DNA from 2 places in the Erythrobacter sp. genome. Region 1 is predicted to be linked to the other one. Evidence: predicted binding sites of a transcription regulator. Region 1 holds the regulator's gene; the other holds the start of a gene.
What was found. The regulator LexA, encoded in region 1, represses DNA repair genes until DNA is damaged. The targets are predictions, from matches to a motif close to GTTCCNCNCTTGTTCT.
Positions count from the first base shown of each region.

Region 2: the regulator LexA is predicted to act here: its motif matches at 7,574-7,589, upstream of uvrA (excinuclease ABC subunit UvrA).

Region 1 covers NZ_CP136573.1:614,470-625,776, forward strand. The annotation lists gene trpC (indole-3-glycerol phosphate synthase TrpC) at 1-790, shown strand, start outside; gene moaC (cyclic pyranopterin monophosphate synthase MoaC) at 877-1,350, shown strand; gene RSE14_RS03115 (molybdopterin molybdotransferase MoeA) at 1,347-2,528, shown strand; gene lexA (transcriptional repressor LexA) at 2,739-3,422, shown strand; gene RSE14_RS03125 (ComEC/Rec2 family competence protein) at 3,596-5,755, opposite strand; gene gltX (glutamate--tRNA ligase) at 5,917-7,368, shown strand; gene RSE14_RS03135 (citrate synthase) at 7,411-8,697, shown strand; gene RSE14_RS03140 (hypothetical protein) at 8,710-8,910, shown strand; gene RSE14_RS03145 (sensor histidine kinase) at 8,914-10,332, opposite strand; gene RSE14_RS03150 (hypothetical protein) at 10,329-11,252, opposite strand; gene RSE14_RS03155 (NTP transferase domain-containing protein) at 11,288-11,307, opposite strand, start outside.
Region 2 covers NZ_CP136573.1:872,421-883,727, forward strand. The annotation lists gene RSE14_RS04340 (hypothetical protein) at 1-448, shown strand, start outside; gene RSE14_RS04345 (hypothetical protein) at 835-1,152, opposite strand; one part of gene RSE14_RS04350 (IS630 family transposase) at 1,283-1,619, shown strand; one part of gene RSE14_RS04350 (IS630 family transposase) at 1,619-2,229, shown strand; gene RSE14_RS04355 (IS5 family transposase) at 2,421-3,509, opposite strand; gene RSE14_RS04360 (hypothetical protein) at 3,542-3,862, opposite strand; gene RSE14_RS04365 (DUF7662 domain-containing protein) at 4,108-4,470, opposite strand; gene uvrA (excinuclease ABC subunit UvrA) at 4,668-7,562, opposite strand; gene RSE14_RS04375 (ABC transporter ATP-binding protein) at 8,056-8,796, opposite strand; gene RSE14_RS04380 (FecCD family ABC transporter permease) at 8,796-9,782, opposite strand; gene RSE14_RS04385 (ABC transporter substrate-binding protein) at 9,779-10,666, opposite strand; gene RSE14_RS04390 (cell wall hydrolase) at 10,779-11,307, shown strand, end outside.

The DNA of each region.
Region 1 (11,307 bases):
CAAGCTCGAAGAAATCTGCGCCACCAAGCGCGAAGAAGTCGCCGTCCGCAAGGCCGCCACCACCACCGCCGCGCTCGAAGCCGCCGCTGCCGCGCAAACGGCCCCGCGCGGGTTCGAGGCTGCGCTGCGTGCGCGGGCCACGGGCGGCTCCTATGCCCTGATTGCCGAGATCAAGAAGGCGAGCCCCTCCAAAGGCCTGATCCGCGCCGATTTCCGCCCGGCCGATCATGCCGCCGCCTATGAAGCGGGCGGCGCCGCCTGCCTCTCGGTGCTCACCGACGCGCCCTATTTTCAGGGCCACGAGGATTACCTCGTCGCCGCACGCGCCGCCTGCAAGCTACCGGTGCTGCGCAAGGACTTCATGGTCGATCCGTGGCAATGCCTCGAAGCCCGCAGCCTCGGAGCCGACGCGATCCTGATCATCGTCGCCGCGCTGGAGGACAGCCGGATGGCCGAAATCGAAGCCGCAGCGCGCCAATATGGCATGGACGTGCTGGTCGAAGTGCATGACGAGGCCGAGATGGAGCGCGCCGCGCGCGTCCTCCAGTCGCGCCTGATCGGGGTCAACAACCGCGATCTCAAGACCTTCACCACCAGCCTCGCCACCACCGAACGCCTCGCCCCGCTCGCGCCGCAAGGCACGCTGCTGGTGGGCGAAAGCGGGATCAATTCCCACAGCGATTGCCAGCGTCTCGAAGCCTGCGGCGTGCGCACCTTCCTTGTGGGCGAGAGCCTGATGCGCGCTGACGATATTGCGAGTGCCACGCGCGCGCTGCTGGGGACAGAATAGCACGGCACCCGTTCGCCTCGAGCGCAGTCGAGAGGCCTGTGCGGGGTGTCTCGACTTCGCTCGACACGAACGGCTAGAGGGGACGAATGAACAAGCTCACCCACCTCGGCGAAGATGGTTCGGCCCACATGGTCGATGTCGGCGGCAAGGCGGCCACGGCCCGCCGCGCGGTCGCCAGCGGGTGGATCACCATGTCGGCAGAGGTGCTCGAAGCCATCCGCGCCGGCAATGCCCCCAAGGGCGACGTGCTGGGCACGGCGCGCATCGCCGGGATCATGGCGGCCAAGCGCACGGGCGAGCTGATCCCGCTGTGCCACCCGCTCGGGCTGGAAGCGGTGAATATCGACTTCGATTACGAAGAGGGCGCGATCCGGGCCACGGCCACGGCCTCGCTGACAGGCAAGACGGGCGTCGAAATGGAAGCGATGACAGCCGTTTCCGTCGCACTCCTCACAATCTACGACATGGCAAAAGCACTCGACAAGGGCATGGTCATTTCTGAGGTGCGCCTGATCGCCAAGTCCGGCGGCAAGTCGGGCGACTGGAAAGCCGCAATTTGAACCCGCCGCTGGCACTGGAGGAAGCGCAGGCCCGCCTGCTGGCGCTCGCCCCCGTGCTTCCCGCAGAAACCATCACCACCGAAGCCGCACTCGGGCGGGTGCTGGCTCAAGACCTCCACGCAACCCGCACCCAGCCCCCCGCCGATCTTTCCGCGATGGACGGCTATGCGCTGGGGCCGAGCGACGGGCCGTGGGCGCTGGTGGGCGAAAGCCGCGCGGGCGCGCCCTTTGCGGGCGTCATCGCTCCGCAGGAATGCGTGCGCATCTCGACCGGCGCCAATGTGCCAGAGGGCGGCACCCGTGTGCTGCTTCAGGAAGATGCGCGCGTCACAGACGGCATGGTTACCGCCAGCGAAGTGCCACCCACCGGTCGCCATATCCGCCTGCGCGGGTTTGATTTTCATGGCGGTGATCTGCTGCTCCCCCGCGGCACGCGCCTCAACGCAGGTCGCATCGCGCTGGCGCTGTCAGGCGGGCATGGGTCCGTGAGCGTCACCCGCCCCGTGCGCGTGGCCGTGCTCGATAGCGGGGACGAGCTCAGCGTCGATCCCGCAAACTGCCTCCCCCACCAGATCCCCGCCAGCAATGGTGCGATGATTGCCGCCATGCTCGCGCCCTTGGGCTGCGAGGTGCTGCGGCTCGGCCCGGTGGGCGACGATATGGCCGCATTGGAAGCCGCGCTGGCACGAGCCGAGGGGGCCGATGTGCTCGTCACCTCGGGCGGCGCATCGGTCGGCGATCATGATCTGATCAAGCCCGCACTCGCCAATTGGGGCGCCGAGACCGCCTTCTGGCGCGTGGCGATCAAGCCCGGCAAGCCGCTGCTGGTGGCCACACGGGGCACGCAGGTGATCCTCGGCCTGCCGGGCAATCCGGTATCTAGCTTCGTCACCGCCTTCCTCTTTGCCCTGCCGCTGGTGCGCGCGCTGCAAGGCGATGTTGCGCCCCTGCCCGCCGCGCTGACCATGCAGGCGGGCGAGCCCCTGCCCGCGATCGGTCCGCGCCGCGAATTCCTGCGCGCGGTGATCGAAGGCGGCGCAGTGCGGCTTGCCGGTTCGCAGGATTCTTCGGCCCTCAGCGCGCTGGCTGCGGCCGATTGCCTGATCGACCGCGCGGCCCATGCGCCTGCGGCTGCGGCGGGTGAGGCTTTGCGGGTGTTTCCGCTCCGGATTGGCTGAACCGCTGGGCTTCGCTGTCCAGCGCGCTTGACTCGCGTTCCATGGTTGCCTAATTGTTCCTTGTTCGTTCACCTTAATGGCGGAACGACGAGTGCAGGCAACGCACCTGATGCCTTCTTGAAAAGGGGCTGGTGCCTCTTGGCGCACGCAAGGGATGGCACGGCGGGCCTGACGGGCGCGTCGTGAGTGCGACCACAGGAGTTTGGAGCAATGCTGACCGCAAAGCAGCGCGAGCTGATCGTCTTCATCCAGCAGCGGCTGGAAGAAACCGGCATCTCGCCCAGTTTCGAAGAAATGAAGGAAGCGCTCGATCTGAAGAGCAAGTCGGGCGTGCACCGGCTGATTTCCGCATTGGAAGAACGCGGCTTCCTGCGCCGACTGCCCAACCGGGCGCGTGCGCTCGAAGTGATCCGGGAGCCGGGCGACACGACGCCTTCGCGTGGCTCTGCGGCCAGCGACAATGTCGTGCCCATGCCTGCGCCGCGCGCTGCTCAGCCCGAGCCTGCCAATGACGTGATCGAACTGCCCTTGCATGGCCGCATTGCTGCCGGCGCGCCGATCGAGGCATTGGAAGGGCAGTCGACCCTCCCCGTCCCTGCCGCCCTGCTTGGCCCGGGCGAGCATTATGCGCTCGAGGTTTCGGGCGATTCGATGATCGAAGCCGGCATCTTCGACGGCGATTTTGCGCTGGTGCGCCGCACGGATAGCGCGCGCGACGGCGAGATCGTGGTGGCGCTGGTGCGCGGCGAGGAAGCGACGCTCAAATATCTGCGCAAGGAAGGCGGCCAGGTGCGGCTCGATCCGGCCAATGCGGCCTATGATCCGCAGTACTACCGCCCCGATGAAGTGCAGGTGCAGGGCAAGCTCGCCGGGCTTTTGCGCCGCTATCACTGATTTTTCCGGGCGGATTTTTCGTCCGATTATTCAAAATCAATGACTTATGTGTTTTCAAGGCCGCTTTTGAGGGTTCCCAAGGGCGGCCTTGACCGCATTTGACCCCCAGTTGACCCCGAGATGACCCCCCGATGAGCGGCACTTGACCCCCGCCTGAAGCGGGTTTTCCGGCCTCACTCGGCCGCCTGCCACCAGCCATGACGGCCCTCTCTCTGGGCCACGGTTTCGATCCTTTGATCGGCCAGATGGATCGCAAGGCCGCCCGTCTGGTACAGCATCCGGCGGTCCGCCTTGAGCCAGCGCGGCCGGCACAAACGCGGCAGCGAGCGATCGGCAATGACGATATCGGCCTTGCCGCAAGCCGCCGCGAGAGAACGCTCCTCGATCCGGTCACGGGTCCGGGCCATCAGGATCACCCAATCCCGCCCGCCCCGCTCCAGCACCAGCGTGCAGAAGGACGTGGAACAGCGCGCGCCCTCCCACTCGGCGAGCGGCACGGGATCGGCCTTGACGCCCGCCAGCTCGATCAGATTGTCCCGCGCGTAGGACGAGCGGCTGTCTCTCAAGGAGAGCAGATGCCGCTCTCCATCAGCGCCCGCGATGGTGATCCCCACCTGCTTGCCATCGCCCGCCACCAGCACATCGGGCACAGGGGTGAGCAGCACCAGCACGCTGGCCAGCGCCACCGGCGCAAAGCCCCAGAGCCGCGCCCGTCCGCTCCACAGCGCAAGCCACAGGCCCCCGCCCGCAAACAGCGCCACGGCCCCCATCCCGATCTGCGGCATCAGCCTGACCGCCCCCGGTTGGCTGGCGGTGACATGGGCGATCCACAGGAGCAGATCGAGCGAGCGCTCGGTCGCCCACCAGAAGGGCGCGCCTGCCCCCACCAGATCAAACGCCAGCCCCAGCGCGATCAGCGGCATCGAGACGAAGGTCACCAGCGGGATCGCCACGACATTGGCGACCGCCCCGTAAAGCCCTGCGCGGTGGAAGTGGAACAGCACGATCGGCATCAGCGCGAGTTCGATCACCATGCCGGTCGCAAACAGCATCGCCGCCCGCCGCAAGCCATGCGCCCACCACGGCTCGTCACGCGCGGCAAGGAAAGCGCAGGCCGGCGCACTGGTCGAGAAGGCGATGATCGAAAGCACCGCCGCAAAGCTCATCTGGAAGCTCGGCCCGATCGCGCTTTCGGGCCACAGCACCAGAACGAAGCCGCCCGCCACCGCCAGCATGCGCAAGGACAGGGCATCGCGCCCCAGCACCAGCGCGCCGAGCACCAGCATTGCGCCCACACAGCTGCGCACGGTCGGCACCTCGGCGCCGGTGAGGAGCGTGTAGCCGATCCCCGCCATCGCCCCCGCACTCGCCGCCACGATCGGCAGGCGCACTCTCAAGGTCAGCGCAGGCCACAGGGCGAGGAGGCGCATCACCACGAAATAGGCCGCTGCGATCACCGCGCTCACGTGCAGCCCGCTGATCGAGAGGAGGTGGGTGAGCCCCGAATCGCGCATCGCGATCTCGTCGGCCGTGCTGATGCTTCCCCGGTCACCGCTGGCAAAGGCCGCCGCGATGGCGCCCGCCGAGCCCTCGACCCGCCCCCGCACATGGTTCGCCAAGGCGCGCTGCACGCTCGCCGTGCCGCCGCTGGTGGCAGCGGGCCTGACGACTTCGACCGGGCCGATTGCACTGCCGGTTGCCGCAAGTCCCTGAAACCAGGCAGCGCGCGCGAAGTTATAACTCCCCGGCAGCATCGGTGCGGCGGGCGGCATCAGCCTCGCGCGCAGCCGCACAACCGCGCCTTCGGCAATCGGCGCATTGCCTAGCTTGTCGAGCGGCACGTTGATCCGCACCTTGTAAGCCGAGCTGCTTGCCGCATCGCGCACCGCCAGCGTCAGACGGATGCGCCCCTCGGCGGGCTGGTCCTCGCGCTCCAGCACATGGCCGTGCAGCAACGCCATGCCCGGCTGCGCGAGCGGCGGCGTGCCGACCATCTCCGAGCGCGCCCAGATCACCGCAATGCCGGCCGCGAACACCAGCCCCGCAGCGATCAGCGCCTGACCCAGGTGGACATGGGCATCCTCGCCCGCGCTCCCCGCCGGCCAGATCCGCCATGCGGCAAGCGCCAGTCCGGCCCCGCCCGCGAGCGCCGCCAGCCATGCCAGCGGCGTCGGCAGGGCGAACCATGCGAGGATCCCGGCCATGAAGATCACCGTCAGCCACGGCGCGCGGTCAAACCCTGCCTCGGCCAGAAAGCGCTCCGCCCTTGCCGCCACAGCGCTGCCAAGGCCCTTGCCTCCGGAGCCATTTCCACCCGTGCGAGTGCTGGACATTGGCCGCGCGCTTTGCCAAGGGCGCGCCGGAACACCGCTCCCGTCAGGCGTGCTGCCGGGGGTGTCTCCCATCGGAATGATCGGCACATCGCGCATCGGCTTGTCCTGTGACCGGGCAATCCATTGCCAAGCCGCTCAAAGTGAACAGGAATTGACAGGCCATGGCAAGCGAAAGCAGCGTGACGAGCGAGTCCGGGAGCGGCGAGGTGGTGACCCGCTTTGCGCCCTCGCCCACCGGCTTCCTGCATATCGGCGGGGCGCGCACCGCGCTGTTCAACTGGCTCTACGCCCGCCACCATGGCGGCCGCACCCTGCTGCGGATCGAGGATACCGACCGCAAGCGCAGCACCCAGGAAGCGATCGACGCGATCATCGAGGGTCTCGAGTGGATGGGCCTCGATTACGACGCGCCCCCGCTGTTCCAGTCCGACCGGGCCGAGCGCCACGCCGAAGTCGCATGGCAGCTGCTCAAGGCGGGCCATGCCTACAAGTGCTTCGCCACGCCCGAAGAACTCGAAGCCATGCGCGAGGAGCAGCGCGCCAACAAGAAGCCGCTGCGCTATGACGGTCGCTGGCGTGACCGCGATCCGGCCGAGGCTCCGGAAGGCGCGCCCTTCACCATCCGGCTCAAGACCCCGAACGAAGGCGAGACCACGATCCACGACCGCGTGCAGGGCGCGGTGACGGTGAAGAACGAGGAACTCGACGACTACATCATCCTGCGGGCCGACGGCACGCCGACCTATATGCTCGCGGTGGTGGTGGACGATCACGACATGGGCGTGACCCACGTGATCCGCGGCGATGATCACCTGAACAACGCCTTCCGCCAGCTGCCGATCATTCGCGCGATGAACGCCATCGCCAAAGAAACCGGCGGCGCCAATTGGCCCGATCCGGTCTATGCCCATATTCCGCTGATCCACGGCGCGGACGGGGCCAAGCTCTCCAAGCGCCACGGGGCGCTGGGCGTGGAGGCCTATCGCGACGAATTCGGCATCCTGCCCGAAGCGCTGTTCAACTATCTGCTGCGTCTGGGCTGGGGCCATGGCGACCGCGAGGAAATCACCCGCGAGGAAGCCATCGCGCTGTTCGATCTCGATGGCGTGGGCAAGAGCCCGTCGCGCTTCGACATCAAGAAGCTCGAACATCTGAACGGCCACTACCTGCGCGAGGCCGATGATGCGCGCCTCGCCGCATTGGTCGCCGCCCGGATCGGCGAAGGGGCTGACGAGGCGCTGCTGACGCAGGCCATGCCGGTGCTCAAGGTGCGCGCCAAGAACCTCAACGAAGTGGTTGAAGGCGCAGCTTTCCTCTTCGCCAAGCGCCCGCTCGCCATCACCGAAAAGGCCGCCCATCTGCTCGAAGGCGATGCGCCGGTGATTTTAGGTCAGATTTACGAGCGCCTGAGGGCCGAAAACGACTGGACAAGCGAAGCGCTCGAAGCCACTACGAAGGCGCTTGCGGAGGAGCTTGGATTGGGCCTCGGCAAGCTGGCGCAGCCAATGCGTGCTGCGCTGACCGGGACGACCACATCACCCGGGATTTTTGATGTTCTGGTCCTTCTGGGCCGGGACGAGGCCCTTGCACGGCTTGACGCCCAGGCGGCGTAGAAGAGGGTGCAAGGGAGGGGTTAATTGGACAGGAGACAGACCTTGGCAGACAAGCTGGCGAAGCTCGAACTGGGCGGCAAGACCTATGAGTATCCCGTGCTCGAAGGCAGCACCGGCCCCGATGTCATCGACATCCGCAAGCTCTACGCGCAGACGGGTGCCTTCACTTTCGACCCCGGCTTCACCTCGACCGCGAGCTGCGAAAGCGCGCTGACCTATATCGATGGTGACGAAGGGGTGCTGCTGCACCGCGGCTATCCGATCGGCCAGCTGGCCGAGGATTCGAGCTTCATGGAAGTGAGCTACCTGCTTCTGAACGGCGAACTGCCGAGCAAGACGGCGCTCGACGATTTCACCCATACGATCACCCGTCACACCATGCTGCACGAGCAGCTGATGACCTTCTATCGCGGTTTCCGCCGCGACGCGCACCCGATGGCGATCATGTGCGGCGTGGTGGGCGCGCTGTCGGCCTTCTACCACGACAGCACCGACATCTCCGATCCGCAGCAGCGCATGATTGCCTCGCACCGCCTGATCGCGAAGATGCCGACGATTGCGGCGATGGCCTACAAATATTCGGTCGGCCAGCCCTTCATCTATCCGGACAACTCGCTGAGCTACACCGGCAACTTCCTGCGCATGACCTTCGGTGTGCCGGCCGAGCCCTATGAGGTGATCCCGGCGGTCGAACGGGCGATGGACCGCATCTTCATCCTCCACGCCGATCACGAGCAGAACGCCTCGACCTCGACCGTGCGTCTTGCCGGCTCCTCGGGCGCAAACCCGTTTGCCTGCATCGCGGCGGGCATCGCCTGTCTTTGGGGCCCGGCGCATGGCGGCGCGAACGAAGCCGCGCTCAACATGCTCAAGGAAATCGGCACGCCCGACAAGATCCCGCACTATATCGAGCGGGCCAAGGACAAGAACGATCCGTTCCGCCTGATGGGCTTCGGCCACCGCGTGTACAAGAACTACGATCCGCGCGCGACGGTGATGCAGAAGACCGTGCGCGAGGTGTTCGATGCGCTCAAGGTCAATGATCCGCTGTTCGAGACCGCACTGCGGCTCGAAGAAATCGCGCTGAATGATCCCTATTTCATCGAGAAGAAGCTGTTCCCCAACGTCGACTTCTACTCGGGGATCATCCTCTCGGCGATCGGCTTCCCGACCACGATGTTCACCGCGCTGTTTGCCCTCGCCCGCACCGTGGGCTGGGTGGCGCAGTGGAACGAGATGATCAGCGACCCCGGCCAGAAGATCGGGCGTCCGCGCCAGCTCTACACCGGCCCGACGCAGCGCGACTACGTGCCGCTCTCGGCACGGTAAGCCAGAAACGATATGTTCCGGACGGTGCTCAAGGCCGCAGGCATGTTCCTGCTGGCCATGGGCACCATCTGGACCCTTCAGGGCCTCGGCTTGCTGAACTGGCCCGCCGACAGCTTCATGCTCGCCGACAGCACATGGGCGCGCAACGGCGCGATTACCGCAGGTTTCGGGGCCGTGATGCTGTGGTGGGCCTTTCGCCGCCCGCGCGGCTGATTTTCAGACTGCGAAAGCTGGCAACTCCAGCGTGAACAACGCCCCGCCGCTCTCTGCCGCGCCGACCAACAGTTCGCCCTCCATCGCCTCGGCCAGGCGGCGCGAGATGTAGAGGCCGAGGCCGGAACCCTTGTCCTTGCCGCCGTCGCTGTCGCGACCGAGGCGTTCGAACTTGTCGAAGATATGTTCGGCCTGTTCGGGCGTGATACCGGGGCCTTCGTCGGCAACGCTCACGCAGACGCGTCCTTCGCCCGCCGGCGCCGCGGTGATCGTCACCGTGCTGCCCGCAGGCGAATAGGCGATCGCATTGCCGATGAGGTTGATGAGGATCTGCAGCACGCGGCGGAATTCGGCGTTGGCCAGCGCCGCGCCCGGCTCCCCATGTGTCACGAGCCGGATCTCGCGGTTCTGCGCCCGCACGCCGAGAATGCCTGCCGCACGCGCCGCCGCATCGGCCAGATCGACCTTCTCGCGCGCGGTCGAAAAGCCCGGGGTCTCCACCACTTCGAGATCGGCGAGGTCGCCGAGCATTGCGGCAAGGTGCTGCCCTGCGCTGGCGATGGTGCCGGCATAGTCGGAATATTCATCGCGCAAGGGCCCGGCGAGCCGCGCGCGGATGGTTTCGGCATTGGCGATGATCCGCGCCACGGGCTGGCGCAGCACCGGTGCAAGCGCGCTACCGATCAGGCGCGTTGCGCTGGCCTCACCCTCGGGCGCGGCAGGCTGATGCGCACCGGGGGCGAGCGGTTCGTCAGCGATCAGCAGGAGTTCGAAGCCTGCCGGGTTCTGCGCATCGGGGCCGAGCGGGATCAGCCGCACACGCCATTCGCGCCGCGATCCGGCAAAGCGGCACAGCGCCCCGTCGAGCAGCCGCCAGTGCAGCGGCTGGTGGTGGGCGATGCCCTGCAATTCGACCAGCTCGCTCCACACCTGCCCGGCCGCTGCCATGCCCGCCGCCTGAAGCTCCATCGCATCGGGCGCGAGCGCGCTCAGCACCTGAAGGCGCTGGCGGGCATCGAGCCGCGCGCTGACTTCGGCTGCGGCGCGGTCGATCGCATCGAGCCTTTCGGCATAGGCGCGGCCCTCGGTTGCAGGCGGAAGGCTGCGCTGCCAATTCTCGACCAGCACCTCACACCCGGTCTTGCCGTCATCCTCGCCCGAACGCGCCGGGTGGATGCGGGCAAAGCCGGAGACCATCGCCTCGCCATCGAAGGCGGAGAATTCGCGCGCGATCTTCAGCCCCATGCGGCGGGTCTGACGCACCAGATCGAGCAGTTCGGGGATCGCCAGCGGCCCCGGCACTCGCCCGCCGCAGCGCGCCTGCAATTCGGCGAGCGGCTCGTCGGCATTGAGCAGCCAGTCGCGCGCATCGGTCACCCCGCGGGCGCCAAGCAGGGTATCGCGGCGATCCATCGTATTCATGCCGTCAGGCCCAGCAACAGCCGTGCACGCTCGGGCGCAATGTCCTCCAGTCCCTGCGGTGCACGGGAAGCGGGATCGACCAGCGGGAAGATACGGGCGATATTCTCGGGCGACATTCCGGCACTGCGCAGCATCAGCGCGAGCCTTGCCCCCTGCCCTTCCTGACAGGCGAGCACGGCATCCTCGCGCTCCTCGCGGCCCAGCGCCGCCACCGCGCTGGCAAACAGCGCGAGGCCCGCATGGTCGAGCGCCAGCGCCGCAATCGCGCCGCGCCGCATGGCCGAGACAAGCCGGGCCAGCAGACCGAGGCGGCTCGCGCCTTCATCATAGGTCTCGTGCAGCCGCCGCGCCGCGTCGCCCTGCCCCAGATGGCGCGCGGTGAGCGCGTGGAACAGTTCGGCCGGAAGCTCGGAGAGCGGCAGCTCCATCCGGCGCTGGCTCTGGATGAAGCGTGACTGTGCCGCGAGCGTGTTCATGGCAAGCTCGGCCACCAGCGGATCTTCGGCAGCGATCAGCTCCTGAAGCAGCGGGCTCAGCACCGGATCGAGTCCATGGTGCTGGTGGAGCCGCTCGGCCGTCAGGCTTTCGGCGGCCAGCGCATGGCAATGGGCGAGCAGCAGCGGATCGCCTGCGAGCGCATCGGCCAGCGCATCATGCGCGCGGCGGTCGGCATCGGCGGGCAGACGGACAGAAGGATCGCGTCCGGCGGCGGCGGCAAGCAGCTGCGCGGCAAGGTCGGACAGCATCCCGCGCACCCGCGCCAGCGCCGCGTCGCTCACCAGCCTGTGCCCGTCGCTTGCCAGCATATGGCGCAGCACCGGAACGAGCGAGCCAAGCGCACGGGTCTCGCGCGCGAGTTCATCGCGCAAGGCAGCCTCGAGAGCTCCGCCGTCAGCAAGGTCCATGGTCTCGTCGCCCATCCTGCCCGCATAGTGCAGGCTTGGTTAAATCCGCGTTAGCCCAGATCGCGGGTTT
Region 2 (11,307 bases), 260 kb from region 1:
CTGCCACGGCGCGGGCAACTGGGCCGGGCCGGCACGGCGCAGCGACATCTCCCTGCGGCGCGGCGCGGGGCAGGAGGTGCTGGCCTTCGATGTCACCGTCATCAACGGCATCACCCATGACGGCATCACCGCCCATGATGCGCGCAGCTTTGCCCCCCTCCCCTTGCGGCACGAGGAAATCGCCCCCGATCTGCGGCGCTACCGGATCGACATTTCCGCCCTGCCAGACGTGTGCGAGATCGCGCTGATGGTCCCCGATTGCTATGCCGCGATCAATGTCTTCCCTGCTGGCGAGAGCGGTGATCTGGAGCGGCGCAGCTTCCTTGCCACGGGCTGGCAACTGGCCCCGGCGGAGAGCCCGAAAGCGCGCAAGACCATCCCTGCCGAAGCGGCGAGCGAAGCCCCTCCCCCGATCGAACCCGCAGCCGAAGCAATCCCCGCCGAATAGGGGGTCAAGGCAGGCTCAAGAGGGGGTCAAGTGCGTGCCAACTCGGGGTCAAGTTGGGGTCAAATCGGGGCTAGAGGGGGTCTAACGGGGGTCTGAAACGGGCTCTGGCGGGGATGTTTCATGTCTAGAGCGCTGTTTTCGCACAATTTTCAATGTTTCACGCTGGCGAGACAAGGCCAGATGCGCGCTCCGGAGCGTTTTTCGCGGGCCGCAGGCCTATCACGCAGCCACCCGCGTAGGAAACCGCCGCGCGGGGCTATCCCACCCAGTCTCGCACCTGCGCCGCCAGCCATTCCACCGCCTGAACCTCCCACATCCCGCCATAGACCACATACGCAGCAAGCAGCCCCGTCAACCCCAGCGCGGTGAGGAGCGCCTTGCGCTTGTCAGGCCCCGAGAGCGCCGCCTAGCTCACCCCCCTTGCGCAGCCGCGCAAGGAGCGGCGCGGCAAGGATCGCGAGGACATAGAGGAACGGCAGCAGTCCGATGACGCGCCACACCACATCGCCAAAGGCCAGCGAGAGCGCGAAGAGCACCAGCACCACCGGCACAATAAGCAAGGGCGCGAGGCGCAGGGTTGCGATCAGCGCATCGACATTGGTGCGGTGGTGGAGTTCTTCCAGCGGGAGGTTGCCCGAGGGATCGAGGTATGGGTCCTCGTGCTCCCACAGCGGCGCGTCGGGGGGTGGATCGGTGGGGGTCATGAGGGGGGGGTGGTTAGGTTAGGTTCGCCCGCGGTTTAGAGCGGTTTCCACACGATCTGATTCGTCAGGGATTCCCTTCGCGGCGCCGTTGTGATTCAGACTTCCTGCTGGTGGCAGGAGGCCAGCACGGATGGCACGAACGCTTTCACAGGATCTTCGGGACAGGGTCGTTGCAGCGATTGATGGCGGCCTGAGCTGCCACGCGGCGGCGGCGCGCTTTGGGGTCAGCGTGTCGAGCGCGATCCGCTGGCGGCGAAGAGCGCTTGAGCATGGCCGGGCCGTTGCCAAGCCGCGCGGCGGTGACCGGCATTCAGGCAAGATCGAAGCGCACGGCGGCTTCATTCGGGAGCTGATCGCCGAGCAAGGCGACATGACCCTGGTCGAGGTTCAGGCGCGGCTGATCGAGCGTGGGGCCCTGGTCGGTATCGGCACGGTGCATCGCTTCTTCGTGCGTCACGGGATCACGCGCAAAAAAAGACCGGCCACGCGATCGAGCAGGACCGTCCCGACGTCCTGAGGCAACGGCAGCATTGGTTCGACGGCCAGATCGATCTCGAACCCGAACGCCTCGTCTTCATCGACGAGACGTGGACCGCCACCAACATGACCCGCAGCCATGGCCGCTGCCCGAAGGGCGAGCGGCTGCGGATGGGCTTCCCGCACGGCCACCGCAAGACCACCACGCTGGTCGCGGGACTGCGAATGACCGGCATGGTCGCGCCGATGGTGCTGGACGGGCCGATCAACGGCGACTGGTTCGAAGCCTATGTGGCGCAGGTTGTGGTGCCCGAGTTGCAACCCGGTGACGTGGTCATCATGGACAACCTCTCGAGCCACAAACGGGCGGCAGTGAAGGAAAGGATCGAAGCGGCCGGTGCAACGCTGCGCTTCCTCCCGCCATACAGCCCGGACTTCAACCCTATCGAGAAGGCATTCTCCCGGCTCAAAGCCATGCTCCGCAAGGCGGGTGAGCGAACCGTCAGCGGGTTGTGGGACTTGATCGGCCGGCTCGTCGACATCTTCCAGCCTGCCGAATGCGCCAATTACTTCAAATCTTGCGGATATGAGCCGGAATGAATGGAAACCGCTCTAGATGTGCAAAATGTGTAGGCGTTTATACAGCTGGACACCTCGAAGAACCCGCTGTTTCCGGCCTGATGGGCGCGTGAAGGGTCTGATCGCGTTCTTTGGCGGGCAAAGGCTGGCCTTTTTGGGCTTATTTCCTTGGTTTTCGGGGTCGGAGCGCAGCTCAGCACCCCGTTTTCTCGCTATGCGGGCGCACTTCGCCCCTCGAGCCAGGCCAGGCGCTGGAAGTTGTAGGCGAGGTTGGCCATGCCGATCTTGATGCGCGCGCGGGCGATGCCGATGGTGCGGATAAACAGCCCCATGCGGTGCTTCTGACCGGCGAAGACGTGCTCAACAGCCGAACGAACAGCGGAGCGCCTGGCATTGGCTCTGGCGATGTGCTCGGGCAGCGGCCGGCTCGGCATGCGCTTCTGATGGATGTTGCTCTTGAACATGCCCCTCTCGAGGAACGCCTCGTTCTTCTTCGAGCGATAGGCGGTGTCAGCCCATACGCCCGAGCCGGTATTTTGCTTGCTGATGAGCTCGGGCAGCCGCGCCCCGTCATGGGCATTGGCCGCGCTGGCATCCCAGGTGCGGATCAGCCCATGAGCCCGGTCGATCCCGATATGGTTCTTGTAGCCGAACATGGGGATGGCAAGATCGACCGGCTTGAAGCCCTTGGGGTCACCGCCCTCCTTCACCTTGGCCTTGGAGTATTTGACCGTCCAGCGCGCATCGCGATCCTTTTGCCGGATCTTGGCAGGCCTCTCCTTCCAGCGCTCCGGGATCTTGCCCTCCTTGATCGCCGCCTTCTCCTCGTCGGTATTGCGCTGCTTGGGAGCCGGCACCACGGTGGCATCGATGATCTGTCCGCCCATCGCCAAGTAGCCGCGATCGGTCAGCGCTGCATCGAAGCGCGCGAAGAGCTTGTCGATCGCCTTCGCCTGCACGAGCCGCTCGCGGAACAACCATACCGTAGTGGCATCAGGCACCCTGCCGTCGAGCCCCAGCCCGAGGAACCGCTGGAACGACAGCCGGTCCTTGATCTGGAACTCGGTGGCCTCATCCGAGAGCGAGTACAGCGCCTGCAGCACCAGGATCTTGAACATCATCACGGGGTCGAACGGCGGCCGGCCACCTTTGCTTCCGGCACTCCGCCGGAGCGCCACAATCAATGGCCCTCGGAACATCTCGAAATCGACCACCGCCCCCAACCGCTCAAGCGGATCACCCGCCGCGCCCAGCGCCGCATACCGGTCCGACAGATCAAAGAAACCAGGCTGACTAACCATCATCGCCTCCGCTCGATACGGGGGCCATTGAATCAAATCAGCCCATCAAATGCGAGGGTTTTTCGAGGCGTCCAGCTCAATCCAAAAGCCATCGCCGCTCCAAAACCCGATCCCCCTACAAAATTTCGCGCACCTTCAAATCTGTCCGCCACTCTTTCAATGTGCTGACCTGTGTCGGAGAAATCTGAAATTGTCCCAATTCGCAGTTCACCGGAATCCATGAATTTCTCGGCGTACTCTGCTTTCATATACTTATAATGCGGGAAACTTACTCCGCTGAGCTCTGCGAAGCGAGTTGCCGAATGCAAAGGTGGTGGGCTCGGAACAACATGCTCTCTCAGCATTGTTCTCATTGCGGCAACTTTTTACTTTAGATCCATAGCCTCAATCCTCGCTTAGCGGATTGCCATCTTCAACGAGTACAATCCACTAGCCAACTAATCTCCTGCCTGCTGGCGACCCTTATCTTTTCAAAGGTCTGCTCGCCTTTGGGGAGCACGGGCAGTGGACACTAGCGCGCACGCTGAAGCAAGTTCAGCATGACGGGGCGGTAACTTCAGACTTCGGAGAAGTCGAACCCGCCCCAGCTACTGCGTCATCATGCCCGAATAGTGATTTCGATCTGGCTGGGATCGACCCCAAACCTCGTTGCCAGCCCCTCCTTCGCTTCCTGAATAGTCAAGGGTTCGACTTGCGGAATTTCCGGTTGAGGAGCATCGCCTGCGACATACACGAAGGTCACACGCTCATTCCTCAGGTCTAGATCGGCCGTCTTCCATCCTGCGAGCTGCCAGCCAAGGCTTTGCGATCGCATCTGGTTAGACCACCACGCTTGGTGTTCGCGGGCGCTCTGCGGGAGGGGGAACCTCAACACCCGTTCGATCTGCTCAAAGGTCGCAGTCCACCGCTTCGTGTCGAGCGAGGCGAGGTATTCTGTAAGCTTCGTATATTTCGACGACATATCAATTCTCCTTTCGTGGAATGATTCGATATTTACGCCAATATATATTGTATGTCAATGTATATATTGCAATGAGCGTGTGGTTCGCGAGCTGGATGCGAAAAAGTTCGGCATGACGGGGCTTCGGAGAAGCCAAGCCCGCCCCTCCACCATCCCGGATCAAGTCCGGGATGGTTCCCCTCCCCTGAAGGGGAGGATTACTTCGCCAACAAAGGCGCGAGGTATTGTCCGGTGAATGATCGTGGTTCTTCGACGACCTGTTCGGGTGTCCCAACGGCAACCACCTCCCCACCACGCACCCCGCCCTCAGGCCCGAGGTCGATAATCCAGTCCGCCGTCTTGATCACATCGAGATTGTGCTCGATCACCACCACGGAATTGCCGCCCTGGACCAGCCGGTGGAGCACCTCCAGCAGTTTCCTCACATCCTCGAAGTGGAGGCCGGTGGTCGGCTCGTCGAGGATGTAGAGCGTCTGTCCGGTGCTGCGGCGCGCGAGTTCTTTCGCGAGTTTCACGCGCTGCGCCTCGCCGCCGCTCAGGGTCGTCGCCTGCTGGCCCACCTTCACGTAGCCGAGGCCCACTTCGTTGAGCATCCGCATCTTCTCGCGTATCGGGGGGACGGCCTTGAAGAACTCCTCGGCGTCCTCGATCGTCATGTCGAGCACGTCGGCGATGGAATGGCCCTTGAACTTCACCTCGAGCGTCTCGCGGTTGTAGCGCTTGCCGTGGCACTCCTCGCAGGTGACGTAGACGTCGGGGAGGAAGTGCATCTCGATCTTGATGAGGCCGTCGCCCTGGCACTTCTCGCAGCGCCCGCCCTTGACGTTGAAGGAGAAGCGGCCGGGCTTGTAACCGCGCGCGAGGCTTTCGGGGAGCCCTGCGAACCAGTCGCGGATCTGGGTGAAGGCGCCGGTATAGGTGGCGGGGTTGGAGCGCGGGGTGCGGCCGATGGGCGACTGGTCGATCTCGATCACCTTGTCGCAGTGGTGGAGGCCGGTGATCTCGTCATGCGCGCCCGCGATCACCCGCGCGCCGTTGAGCACGCGGGATGCGCCGGCCTGAAGCGTGTCGATGGTGAGCGAGGATTTGCCGCTGCCCGAGACGCCGGTGATGCAGGTGAAGGTGCCGAGCGGGATTTTGGCGGTGACGCCCTTGAGATTGTTGGCGCGCGCGTTCTTCACCTCGATAAAGTGCCCGTTGCCCTTGCGGCGCTTCTCCGGCACGTCGATCTTGCGCTTGCCGGTGAGGTAGTCCGCGGTGAGGCTGCCCTTGGCCTTGAGGATCTGCTTGAGCGTCCCCTCGGCCACCACCTGCCCGCCATGCACGCCCGCGCCCGGGCCGAGATCGACGATGTGATCGGCGGCGCGGATCGCGTCTTCATCATGCTCGACGACGATCACCGTGTTGCCGAGATCGCGCAGGCGCTTCAATGTCTCCAGCAACCGGTCATTGTCGCGCTGGTGGAGGCCGATGCTGGGCTCGTCGAGCACGTAGAGCACGCCTGACAGGCCCGAGCCGATCTGGCTGGCGAGGCGGATGCGCTGGCTCTCGCCCCCGGACAAGGTGCCGGAGGTGCGATCGAGGTTGAGGTAGTCGAGCCCGACATTGTCGAGGAAGCCGAGGCGCTCGTTGATCTCCTTGAGGATGGCCTTGGCGATCTGCGACTGCTGGGGGGTGAGCTGCGCGTCGAGGGCGAGGAACCATGCCTTGGCATCGGCCACGCTCATCGCCACCGGGGTGGCGATGTCGCTGCCGGCGACCTTCACCGAGAGCGCCTTCTCGTTGAGGCGCTTGCCGCCGCAGGTCTCGCAGGGTTGCGCGGTCTGGTACTTGGCCAGCTCCTCCTGCATCCACGCGCTTTCGGTCTGCATCAAGCGGCGATTGAGGTTGCCGATGACGCCTTCGAAGGCCTTGTTGACGGTGTATTCGCGGCGGCCATCCTTGAAGGTCAGCGGCACCGGCAGCCCGCCCGTGCCATGGAGGATGATGAGCTTCTGGTCGGGGGCGAGGTCCTTCCACGGGGTGGTGAGGTCAAAACCGTATGCCTTGGCGAGGCTCGCGAGCACCTGCATGTAATAGGGCGACGGCGGGTTGGACTTGGCCCAGGGCACGACCGCGCCCTGCTTGAGCGTGAGCGCCTCGTTGGGGACGACCAGCTGCGGATCGAACAGCATCTTCTCGCCGATCCCGTCACACGCCGGACACGCGCCTTGCGGGGCGTTGAAGGAGAAAAGGCGCGGCTCGATCTCCTCGATGGTGAAGCCGGAGACCGGACAGGCGAACTTCTCGGAAAAGACGATGCGGTTGGCGGGCAGGCCTGCGCCCTTCATTGCGCCGCCTTGCGCCTCGCTCTCGCGCCCCGGCACCACGCCATCGGCGAGATCGACATAGGCGAGCCCCTCGGCCAGTTTCAGCGCGGTCTCGAAGCTTTCAGCGAGCCGCGTCTGCAAGCCGTCCTTCACCGCGATCCGGTCAACCACCACTTCGATGTCGTGCTTGAACTTCTTGTCGAGCGCGGGGGCCTCCTCGATCGGGTAGATCTCCCCGTCGATCCGCACGCGGGTGAAGCCCTGCCGCTGCCATTCGGCGATTTCCTTGCGATATTCGCCCTTGCGCCCGCGCACCACGGGGGCGAGCAGATAGGCGCGCGTGCCCTCGGGCAGGGCCATCACGCGGTCGACCATCTGGCTGACGGTCTGGGCAGAGATCGGCTCGCCTGTGGCAGGCGAATAAGGCGTGCCGACCCGCGCCCAGAGCAGGCGCATGTAGTCGTAGATCTCGGTCACCGTCGCCACGGTGGAGCGCGGGTTGCGGCTGGTGGTCTTCTGCTCGATCGAGATCGCGGGCGAGAGGCCGTCGATATGCTCGACATCGGGCTTCTGCATCATCTCGAGGAACTGGCGCGCATAGGCGCTCAGCGATTCCACGTAACGGCGCTGGCCCTCGGCATAGATCGTGTCGAAGGCGAGGCTCGACTTGCCGCTGCCCGACAGGCCCGTGACCACGATCAGCGCATCGCGCGGAAGATCGATATCAATGCCCTTGAGATTATGCTCGCGCGCACCGCGCACGCTGATTTGGGTAAGGCTCATGGGCGTGACGTGTTCCGCAAATGTTCGCTGATGTAAAGGGCGCTGCTACGGGTTTATCCGCAGGCCACCGCAGATAGGATGCAGCAGCATTATGGCAACGGGCGAAGGGCGCGGAGGTTTCTGCGAAATTACGGCTTTCCCCGCAGCTGTGTGCAAGTGCACCATGCCGCCCCGCCTGTCTGCTTGTGCGAAGGGAAGGCCGATAATTTCTGCTACATTTTCAGTGCGATGGTGAAAATCTATGCCGCCCTACAGAAAATCTGAAGTCGTCAGCATGGGCGTTTTGCGGCATCAGGGTGGCCTTGCTGCCGCATGTGGCCGGGTCCCCTTGAGGGTCGCAACCTGGCTGTTGGTTGCCAACAGCAAAGCGCCGGAACGTGTGCGCGCCGGGGGTCACTGTCCCGACCTCGGGAGGTGAACCGTTCCGGATGCAGTGCTGATGGCTTGAGGGGCCGGGATGCCTGCGGGCTGCCCTGCCCCTCAACCTGACTCCCTAGTCCGAAACCGTCAGCGCCCGCGCCCCCGGCTCGCCCAGCCACCGCGCCTTGACGCCCCACACCTGTTCGATCACCTCCGCCCCCAGCGCCGCTGCGGGCGTGCCATCGGCGACCAGCCGGCCTTCGTGGAGCACCAGCACGCGGTCCGCATGGTTCATCGCCAGCGCCAGATCGTGGAGCACCACCACCACGCCCTGCCCTGCCGCCGCGCAGGATTTGAGGTGGGCGATCAGGCCGAGCTGATGCGCCAGATCGAGCGCGGCGAGCGGCTCGTCGGCGAGGATCCATTGCGGGGTTCCGGCCAGCACCCGCGCCAGCAGCACCCGCGCCCGTTCCCCGCCGGACAGGTGGCTCGCGGGGCGGTTTGCGAGCGGCTCCAGCCCCAGCGCGGTGATCGCCGCCGCAACCGCATCGGCCCCGTCATCGCCCCAAGGCAGGCGGCCCAGCGCGACGAGATTGCGGACCGCAACATCCCACGCAATCTCGGGGGTCTGCGGAAGATAGCCGATGCTGCGCGCCCGTTTGCGCGGCGGCAGCTCGGCAAGGCTCTGCCCATCCAGCATCACCCGTCCTTCCGCGGGCTCCAGCAATCCGGCAAGGCCCATCAGCAGGCTCGATTTGCCCGCACCATTGGGGCCGAGGATCGCGGTGATCGTGCCGGGCGCGAGGCTGGCGGACAGCCCCTCGACCACCCGCTTGCCACCGCGCATCAGGGCAAGGTTCTCGGCCGCCAGCATCACGCCTCTCCCCGCCGCATCCGCACCAGCAGCCAGCCGAAGAAGGGCGCGCCGATCAGCGACAGCGCGATGCCGAGCCTGAGTTCCGTCACCAGCGGCAGGATCCGCACCACGCTGTCGGCCGCCAGCACAAGGCACGCGCCCGCGAGCGCGCTCGGGACGATCAGGCTGGAGGGCAGACGATCCGTGAGGGGCCGCACCAGATGGGGGACGATCAGGCCGACAAAGCCGATGATCCCCGCCACCGCCACGCCCGCGCCCACAGTCAGGCCGACGCCCGCCACCAGCAGCACCAGCAGGCGGCGCGGATCGAGACCCATCGAGCGGGCCGCCTCCTCGCCCAGCGTCAGCGCATCGAGGCTGCGACCCGCCACCAGCAGCACGGCGAGCCCGCCCGCCACCAGCGGCGCGGCAATCGCGACCTCGTGCCACGATCGGTCGGTCAGCGCGCCGTTCAGCCACATGACGATTTCCGATAGGGCAAAGGGATTGGGCGCGAACGTGATGGCGAGCGCGGTGAGCGCGCCGGCAAGGCTCGCCAGCATCAGGCCCGCCAGCGTGAAGAGCGCAATCCCCCCGCCCGCGCCTGACTCGGTGCGCCCGGCGATCAGCGCCAGCCCCGCCATCCCCGCCCCCGCGCCGGTGAGCGCCAGCAGCGGCAGGCCCCACGGCGCGAGGGATGCGGGGAGCAGCGGCGTGATCCAGAAGCTCGCCACCGCACCCAAGGCCGCCATCGGCGCAATGCCGAACAGGCCCGGGTCGGCCAGCGGATTGCGCAAGTAGCCCTGCATCGCCGCCCCGGCCGCGCCCAGCCCCGCGCCGATCGCCAGCGCCAGCACCGCGCGCGGCAAGCGCAGCTCCATCAGGATCAGCACGGCATCGGGCGTGCCGTCGCCCAGCGGCGGGATCCACACGCGCCCCGCCAGCAGCGACAGCGGCAGCAGCACCGCCAGCAGACCGGCGAAGACAAGGCTCGCGCGGTTCATGGCATGCGCTCCACCTCTTGGCGGATTTCGCGCAGGCGGTCGCGGGCCTTGGGGATGGTCGGCCCGCCGCAATAGAGCAGTGCGGGGTCAAACTCCGCGATCAGCATCCGCTTCCACGCGCCCTTCAGCAGCGGATGGCGCTGGCCCTGGGAATCCCCCGCCACCAGCAGCACAGCGGGGCGATGCTTGATGACCCATTCGAGGCTGACGCGGTCGGCCTGCCCCAGCCCGTTGGCGGCTGCGTGGCTGGAGAAGCCTTCCTGCCCGAGCAATTCGGCAATCAGGGTCGCCTCGCCTGCGACGATCTCGCCCGGCTGCCACAGGAGCGCGCTGACGGGCCGGAGGGTGTTTTGCGGGCGCTGACCGATGCGTGTAGCGAGCGCTTCACCCGCGGCCGCATGGCCGGTGAGGCGCGCCACTTCGCGCACCTGCGCCGCGCTCTCGGCAATGCTGGTGGGGCTGCCGAAGGTGGCGACGGTGAGGCCTGCGCGGGTGAGCGCAGACTTGGTCGGCTGCGGCAGATAGACCGAGGCGAGGACGAGATCGGGCTGCAAGGCGATCACCTCCTCCGCCGTGCCGCTGGTGACGCCGTAGCGCGCGGCGACTTCCTGCGGGATCGAGCTCGATCCGGGATCGCGGCTGTAATGCGAAAGCGCGCGCACTTGCTCGGGCCCGGCTAGTTCCACCAGGATCGCATCGAGGCAGGGGTTGAGGCTGACGATGGTGGGGTGCTTTGCCGGAACGCCATCGGCAGCAGCGGGCGCGCAGGCGGCAGCGAGCAGCGCCGCGCCCAGCCCCAGCCAGCCGCGCGCGCAGTGCCATTTCGTGCTGGTCCGATCCCGCTCCATCTGCCCCGCCAGCGATAGGGCGGGCGGTGCCCCCACGCAAGGTGTGCCCCCGGTTTGACATCTATCTGCCCGCCTGTCCGGTTTCGGGACGCGAGGCAAGCCAGCGCTCGCGGGCGGGTTTCGCGCGCGCTAGGGCAGGCCTCAGATTATGGCCCGCGCCCGCAAACCCAACGCGATCTTCGCCTCGCTTTCCGCCGCTTTCGGTGCGGGTAGCGTGTGGCGCAAGCGGCTGGCGGTGCTGGCCGCCGCGATTGCCGTCCCCGCGCTGGCCGCCCCCGGCAATCTTCTGGCCCTGCCCGGCCCCGCGATCGAGCCGAGCGCCGCGCTCGCCACCCGTCAGGCCGCCGAAGCCGCCCTGCCTTTCGAGCGCCCCGGCATGAGCTTTCCCGGCTCGGCCTATTTCTACATGGCCGATCCCGCCGGCACCGCGCTGGTCGCCCTGCCGACCGACGATCCGCTGCGAATGGGCGCGGAAGACGGGCGCGAGCTGGGCGCGCTGATCGATGTCGGCGCTCCGGCCAAGCCGTTCTTTGCCGCCGGCGTCGGCCTCAGCCATGCCCGCGCGCAGGAATGTCTGGCGCAGGCCGTGTGGTACGAGGCCGCCAGCGAGAGCGAGGCCGGCCAGCGCGCCGTCGCGCAGGTGGTGCTTAACCGCGTGGCGCATCCCTCGTGGCCGT